DNA from 2 places in the Acidovorax bellezanensis genome. Region 1 is predicted to be linked to the other one. Evidence: predicted binding sites of a transcription regulator. Region 1 holds the regulator's gene; the other holds the start of a gene.
The links. Region 1 encodes LexA, which represses DNA repair genes until DNA is damaged. Its sites were predicted from a motif close to ACTGTATNNNNATACAGT; they were not measured.
Positions count from the first base shown of each region.

Region 2: imuA (translesion DNA synthesis-associated protein ImuA) is a predicted target of LexA. The motif match lies at 1,533-1,550, and genes of this name have one in related genera.

Region 1 covers NZ_JAODYH010000014.1:158,253-161,776, reverse strand. The annotation lists gene N0K08_RS20700 (PP2C family protein-serine/threonine phosphatase) at 1-669, opposite strand, end outside; gene N0K08_RS20695 (hypothetical protein) at 771-1,112, opposite strand; gene lexA (transcriptional repressor LexA) at 1,227-1,901, opposite strand; gene N0K08_RS20685 (asparaginase) at 1,991-2,959, shown strand; gene adk (adenylate kinase) at 3,099-3,524, opposite strand, start outside.
Region 2 covers NZ_JAODYH010000011.1:17,085-20,608, forward strand. The annotation lists gene N0K08_RS18680 (Y-family DNA polymerase) at 1-783, opposite strand, end outside; gene imuA (translesion DNA synthesis-associated protein ImuA) at 728-1,525, opposite strand; gene N0K08_RS18690 (LysR family transcriptional regulator) at 1,664-2,575, opposite strand; gene N0K08_RS18695 (nucleoside deaminase) at 2,702-3,175, shown strand; gene N0K08_RS18700 (cyanate transporter) at 3,180-3,524, shown strand, end outside.

The DNA of each region.
Region 1 (3,524 bases):
GGCCGCTTCACGTGGCGGCAGCGCCTGCAGTAACTGCGCCAGTTCGTCGGCATCGAAATAGTGCCAGAGGCCGTCGCTGCAGGCCAGCAGCGTGCTGCCGGGCGCGAGCTTGGCGATATGGTGAGCCGTCGCCGGGGGAGCGGAAGATGACCCCAGGCAGCCGACCAGCACATTGGACTGCGGGTGGTTATGGGCCTGGGCTTCGGTCAGCTCGCCACGGTCGACCAGGGCCTGCACATAGGAGTGGTCCCGGGTCCGGTGCAGCAGCTGTGCGTCCTGGAAATGGTAAATCCGTGAATCGCCGGAATGCACCCAGTGGCATTCTCCGCTGGGCTGGACGATGAAGGCGGCCAGCGTGCTGTGCGGCTCCTGCTCCGCGGCGATGGCCGTCAGCCGGATCACCGTATGCGCTTCATGCACCATGGTCTGCAGCAAAACGGCGGGGTCATCGTGGGCGGGATCGTAGCGCTCGAACAGCTGCTGGCAGGTGAGCATGACCTGATCCGAGGCCTTGCGCCCGCCGCTGAGTCCGCCCATGCCATCGGCGATCACGCCCAGCACGCAGCCATGGATGCGTGCATGGGCAATCAGCAAGACCTGGTCTTGCTGATAGGGCCGGTCGCCCCGGTGAAGGCCAGTCGAGGCGAGAAGGCGAAAAGACGGAGGCATGGAACAATGCGGCCCGTAATGAAGATGGCAGTAACTGCGTGCCAACAGTGTACGCGCATGTTTCCTTCCTGCCTGACCCGTGTGCGACGCCCGCCAAAGGTTCAGCGGCTGGCGAACTCGTTGACGGCCATGCGGTTCAGCGCGGCGCAGACATCGGCCATGCGTCCGGACATCAGGAGCCGACTGCCCTGGCTGCTGGTTTCGTTGCGCAGTATGCGCACGCGGCCCTGGGGGCTGCTGATCAGCGCAGGTTGGCGTAGACCGGGGCGCGCGGCGGTGGCGCCGTTGGCGCACAGCAGCGCAGGGCTGTCCATGCGCTGACGGGCAACGCATGCCCGTTGGGGCAGACTGCCGAAGGCGTCCGCGGCGGGGGAGAACTGGGCAAACAGCCCGTCGTTTTGGGCGTGGCGCGAGAAAGGCAGGGCCTGCAAAGAAAATTGCATGTGATAACTCCAGCAAAGGTACTTGAGCGGCCGTAGCCGTGCTTCGGCTGGGGGCAGCCGAGAGTTGCAGTGCAGAGACCGGCAGGACCCTGCGGGGGGGGGAAAGTGCGCCTGTTACATGAACAGGCTGTTGCGTATCAGGCCTACGGCCAGGCCTTCAATGGCAAAAGGCTCGTCGGGCTTGACGTGGATGATGGGGTAGTCGGGGTTTTCGGGCAGCAGTTCAATGCCGGTGCGCGTGCGGCGCAGGCGCTTGACGGTGACTTCATCGCCCAGGCGCGCGACTACAATCTGGCCGTCGCGGGCTTCACTGCTGGCCTGTACGGCAAGCAAGTCGCCGTCCATGATGCCGGCATCGCGCATGGACATGCCGCGCACCTTGAGCAGATAGTCGGGTTTGGCCTGGAACAGGCCGGGCTCCACCGCATAGGTCTTGTCGATGTGCTCTTGCGCCAGAATGGGCGAGCCGGCGGCCACGCGACCGATCAGGGGCAGCACCAGCGAAGCCATCGCGGCCAGCGGCGATGCAAAACTCGCACCCCGCGAGGCATTGATGTTGCGCACCGTGTCGTGGCACAGGCGGATGCCGCGTGAAGTGCCGCTGACCAGTTCGATCACACCTTTGCGGGCCAGGGCTTTCAAATGCTCCTCGGCGGCGTTGGCTGAGCGAAAGCCCAGCGTACCGGCGATTTCGGCGCGGGTCGGGGGCGCGCCGGTGCGCTCGATGGCAGACTGGATCAAATCCAGAATTTGCTGCTGTCGCGGTGTGAGCTTGGGATGATCGAGCATGGCAGTCCTTGTGCAGATGACAGCTGGCGAAAGCCATCTGTTCTTTTATACAGTGACTGTATTTTTCACCAGTTTTCAAGGAGCCGCAAGTGGGTAAGGCAAAAAATGTGGTGATATTGGCCACAGGGGGCACGATTGCGGGCACGGCGGCCCATTCTTCGCAGTCCGTGGGCTATACGGCAGCGCAATTGGGCGTGGAGCAGTTGCTGGCGGCCGTGCCGGATCTGGCCCAGGTGGCTGGCGGCGGCCTGATCTCCGAGCAGGTGGCCCAGCTCGACAGCAAGGACATGGATGGGCCCACCTGGCGGCATCTGGCGCTGCGCTGCGCGCATTGGCAGGCGCAGGAGGATGTGGCGGCGGTCGTCATCACCCACGGAACCGACACGCTGGAAGAAACCGCCTGGTTCTTGCACGAAGTGCTGCCGGTGTCGACCAAGCCCGTGGTGCTGACCTGCGCCATGCGCCCGGCCACGGCCTTGCTGGCCGATGGGCCGCAGAACCTGCGCGATGCCGTGGCCTGTGCGGTCGATGCCAAGGCATGCGGGGTGCTGGTGGTGGCCGCGGGTCAGGTGCACGGTGCGCGCGCGGTGCGCAAGCAGCACCCTTATCGGCTGGATGCGTTTTCTTCGGGCGAGCAGGGGCCTTTGGGGTGGATGGAAGAGGGCCGGGTGCGCTGGCAGCAGCCCGCGGACATGGGTGGTGCACAGGGCGGGTGTCTGGAGCTGTTGCCGGCTGCGGGCGACTGGCCCTGGGTCGAGCTGGTCAGCAGCCATGCGGGCTGCAACGGCCGCGCCGTCGACGCCCTGGTGGCCCAGGGCGTGCAGGGACTGGTGGTGGCGGCGACGGGCAATGGCACGCTGCACCACGCGCTGGAAGCAGCTTTGCAGCGCGCAATGCGCGCAGGCGTGCCCGTGTGGCTAGGCACACGTTGCAGCGAAGGTCAGTTGGTGGGCTCGCCGGAAACGGCAAGCACCGAGGCCTTGCAGCCCCGGCCGGTGACGCTGTCGCCTGTGAAGGCGCGCATCAGCCTGCAGTTGGCGCTTATCAGCGATCTATAGCGATTGCACAGTCCGCAGCCTCTGCAACCGGTGCGTCCCGACGCAGGGGCACCGAGCAAGGGCCGCCCCGCAGCGACGGTGCCGTCCCCCTCCCGCGAAGCGAGAGAGGGGGAAGCGGCGAAGCCGCACAGGGGGTGCTTTAGTTCTCCAGAGCCGCGAAAGCGCGCGCCGTGATTTCCTCGACCGTACCCATGCCGCTGATGGCGCGGTACTGGGGCGCCTGGGCGGCGTCCCGTTCGGCCCACTGGCGGTAGTAATCCACCAGAGGACGGGTCTGGTCGCTGTAGACCTGCAGGCGCTTTTGCACCGTTTCTTCCTTGTCGTCTTCGCGCTGCACCAGGTCTTCACCCGTCACATCGTCCTTGCCAGCCACCTTGGGTGGGTTGAACTTGACGTGGTAGGTGCGGCCCGAAGCAGGGTGCGAACGGCGGCCGCTCATGCGTTCGATGATGGCGTCAAACGGCACATCGATTTCAAGCACGTAGTCGAGCTTGACGCCCGCGGCCTTCATCGCATCCGCCTGGGGGATGGTGCGTGGGAAGCCGTCGAACAAAAAGCCTTTGGC
Region 2 (3,524 bases), on a different contig from region 1:
TGCGAGCAATTCCACCTTGGCCAGGTGCTCCGTCAGCAGGCGCGCAAGGTGCTCCACGTTCTGGGTCGGCTCGGCCGTGCGAATCGTCAGTTCGCCGCCCTTGCCCGCATCCCGCGAACGCATGCTGTCGTGGCACCAGCGCAGCGTGAACGCCGTGGCACCGAGCTGGCGCGCCCGGAGCCAGCCGGCCATCATCAGCAACAGGCGCCGGGCGCCGAACAGCAGCGCCGGCGCCATCTCCACCCGCGACATCAGTTCCAGGCGCGCATGAAAAGTCTCGGGCAGCATCTCCCAGGCATAGGTCTCCGGGCGCAGGCCATAGGCCTGGTCCATGGCTTCCAGCAAGGCTTTGTCAAAGCGGCGCGCGATGCCGCCGCGTGGCAGCGCCCGCACCTGGCCCAGCGTGCGGCAGCCCACGCGGGCCAGCGTCGCCTGGTGGCGCGCGACGGCGCTGAGGCGTTCCAGCGGCAAGCTGTCGAGCAGCTGCTGCAGCGGATGGGCCAAACCATCGGCCAGCCCCTGGCGCGCGATGGCCAGCGCCGCCAGCCCGGTCGCAGCCCAGGCCAGGTGCACGCCCAGCTCCCGGGCCCCGGCTTCGACGAGCGCGTGCAGGTCTTCGGCGCCACCGAACAGCCTCAGGCTCGCTTCAAGCTCCAGCAGCACCGCCTCCTCGACCACCGCCACGCGCGGCGTGAACTGCAGGGCCCAGGCGGCGAGGGACTGGAGATCAATGGGCGATGCGGAGTCGGGGCACTGTGGGGGTAAGAGCGCGGCCCAATGCATGGCGCACCTCCTCTGGCTGCAGCCCTGGCGCTGGCAAGTCGTGCAGCCGGGGGGGAATGTAGGCGTTCAGATTGCCGGGAATCGCCTTGAGGTGCAGCACCTCCTCGGCGATCGCGCCACGGCGCTTGCGGATACGCAGGTCAATGTCCCAGCCCGCACCCAGAGCGACCGACACGCGCAGCGGCGCCGGCGATGCGTCGCGCAAAGCCGTTTCCGGGCGGATCAGGAAAACCGGTGCATCGCAGTGCAGCGCATGCACTTGCAGCCGCCGGATCTGCTCGGGCCGGGCCTGGGGCAGCCAGGCCAGCACCGCGCCGGCGGCGTCGGATTTGATCAGCTGCTCCGTGACCCACAGGCGGTCCGCCGGCCCCTTGGCGTCGATCCAGACCAGTTGCTCCGGTGCCAGCCCCAGCTGGGCCAGCCCCATGGCGTGGGGCGACTTGGGTGGCGCGACCAGATAGATGCGGCAGTTCTTGTCGGCCAGAAAGGCCGGCAGCGCAGGCCCCAGCAGCCGCCATTCGCACAACGCGGCCTGGGCCAGCAGCAGCTCGCTCAGGCCCTGGGTGGACCAGCCGCCGCCCGGCAGCGCCGCGTCCAGCACGGCGAAGCCCGTGGACAGCGTGCGCCCTGCCGAGCTGGCGACTTCCGTGCCGCGCCACAGGGCTTGCGCCATATGGGCAGGCAGCCGCCCGCAGTCAAAGCCGGTGGGCGTGGGGGGTTGAGGTTGGAGTGCGGCGGCCATGGCAAGTACTGTATTTAATCACAGTATACGAGCCAACCTCCCGTTTTGCATCCGGGTATTGCGCTGTGGGGCTAATGTTTTTCGCATGCCGGCGATCACCGCAGGGGGGCCTGCGAGAGCTGCAAGGCCGCCGCCCAGTCATTGCGATCCACCGGCCCTCGTCGCATGCTGGGCGCACCGGGCGGCCAGCACTTCGCCCATACGCTCCATCAACTCGGCGACAGGCCCGGTGTTTTCCCAGGCATAGATGGCGACCGATATCGCCGGCTCCGCCGGCAACCGCATGCATCGCCGGACGCGGTAGCCGGCGGTCGCGCTCAGGGGCAGCAGCGACAGGCCCAGTCCGGCCTCCACCGCGACCAGCACGTTGTGCAGGCTGTTGCCCGTGAATGCGATGTAGCTGCGCAGCTGCTCCTGCTCCATGCGCTCGAACATCGCCTCGCGGTACAGGCCGCCCTGCGGGAAGGCGACCAAGGCCAGGGGCTGGGACCATGCCTGCGGGGCATCCACGCTTTCGAACCAGGCCAGGGCTTCCGGAAAGCTGGCACGGCAATCCGGGCTGGCCACAGGCTCCTTGGCGATGACGATGTCGAATTCGCCGGCCCGGTAGCGCGCGGTGAGATCACGGCTCAAGCCGGCGGTGACGTCCAGGTGGATTTCGCGGTGGCGCTGAGTGAAGCTGCCAAAGACTTCGGCCATGGCACGGCTGACCAGATCCTCGGGAATGCCCATGCGGATGGACACCGTACCGGCCGGATCGGCCAGCGCCGATGCCGCTTCCTCTTGCAGGGCCAGGATTCTTCGGGCGTAGCCCAGCAGCCGCTCTCCTGCCACCGTGGGTTGGATCGGTCTGGCCGCGCGATCGACCAAGGTCTGGCCCACCGCCTCCTCCAGCCGGGCGAGCTGCTGGCTGATGGTGGATTGCGTCATGTGCAGACGTTGCGCCGCGAGCGAGAAGCTGTGCGTGTCGACGATGGCGATGAAGGAGCGCAGCAGGCGAGGGTCGAGCATGGGTTCTGGCGTGGAGTCCGCGGTGCGGCGGGATGGCATTCAGAAAATGAATAACTTTCATCTTAATATTTAATTTTTCAATGCCATGCGATGTCCCTATATTGGTGCACTCCGCGCCCTGCCCGCACCGCCCGAGAACGCGTGCAACCACCCTGAAAGCCCCCCATGACCAACGAAGACCGTTACCTGCGGCAAGCCATCGCGCTGGCGCGCGCCAATATCGAGCAGGGCGGCCGCCCTTTCGGCGCGGTCGTGGTGCGCGATGACGCGGTCATCGCCACCGGCGTCAACGAAATCCACGCCACCAACGACCCCACCGCCCATGCCGAATTGACGGCCCTGCGCGCCGCCAGCCGCCATCTCGGCTCGCCCGACCTGAGCGGTTGCAGCGTCTATGCCAGCGGCCATCCATGCCCCATGTGCATGGCCGCGATGCACATGGCCGGCGTGCGCAAGGTCGCCTACGCCTATGGCAACGAGGACGGCGCCCCATTCGGCCTGTCCACGGCCGCCGTCTACGAGGATCTGGCCAAGCCCTTCGCCGAGCAGTCCATGGCGATATGCCATCTGCCCGTGCGCATGCCGGACCATCCCGACCTGTACGCCGAATGGGCGCAGGCACGCAGCAAGCAGGCCTAGACCGGTGCACCCCAAGGATTCCAGCGCCCCCGCCCTGTTGCTCACGGCCGTGGCCCTCGTCGCGCTCAACCTCAGGCCCTTCATCGCCGGCATCGGGCCGCTGGCCGCCGATATCGGACGGGACACCGGTCTGGGCCTGCAGGGCATGGCGCTGCTGACCTTGGTGCCCATGCTGCTGATGGGCGCGTTTGCCTTTGCGGGCCCCCTGCTGCAGGCCCGCATGGGCGCACGGCGCGCCATCCTGGCCGCGCTCTTTCTGCTGGCAACAGGCTCGCTGTTGCGGCTGTTCACCACGAACGGCTGGCAACTGGTAGGGACCGCGGCCCTGCTGGGGCTGGGCGCAGCGGTG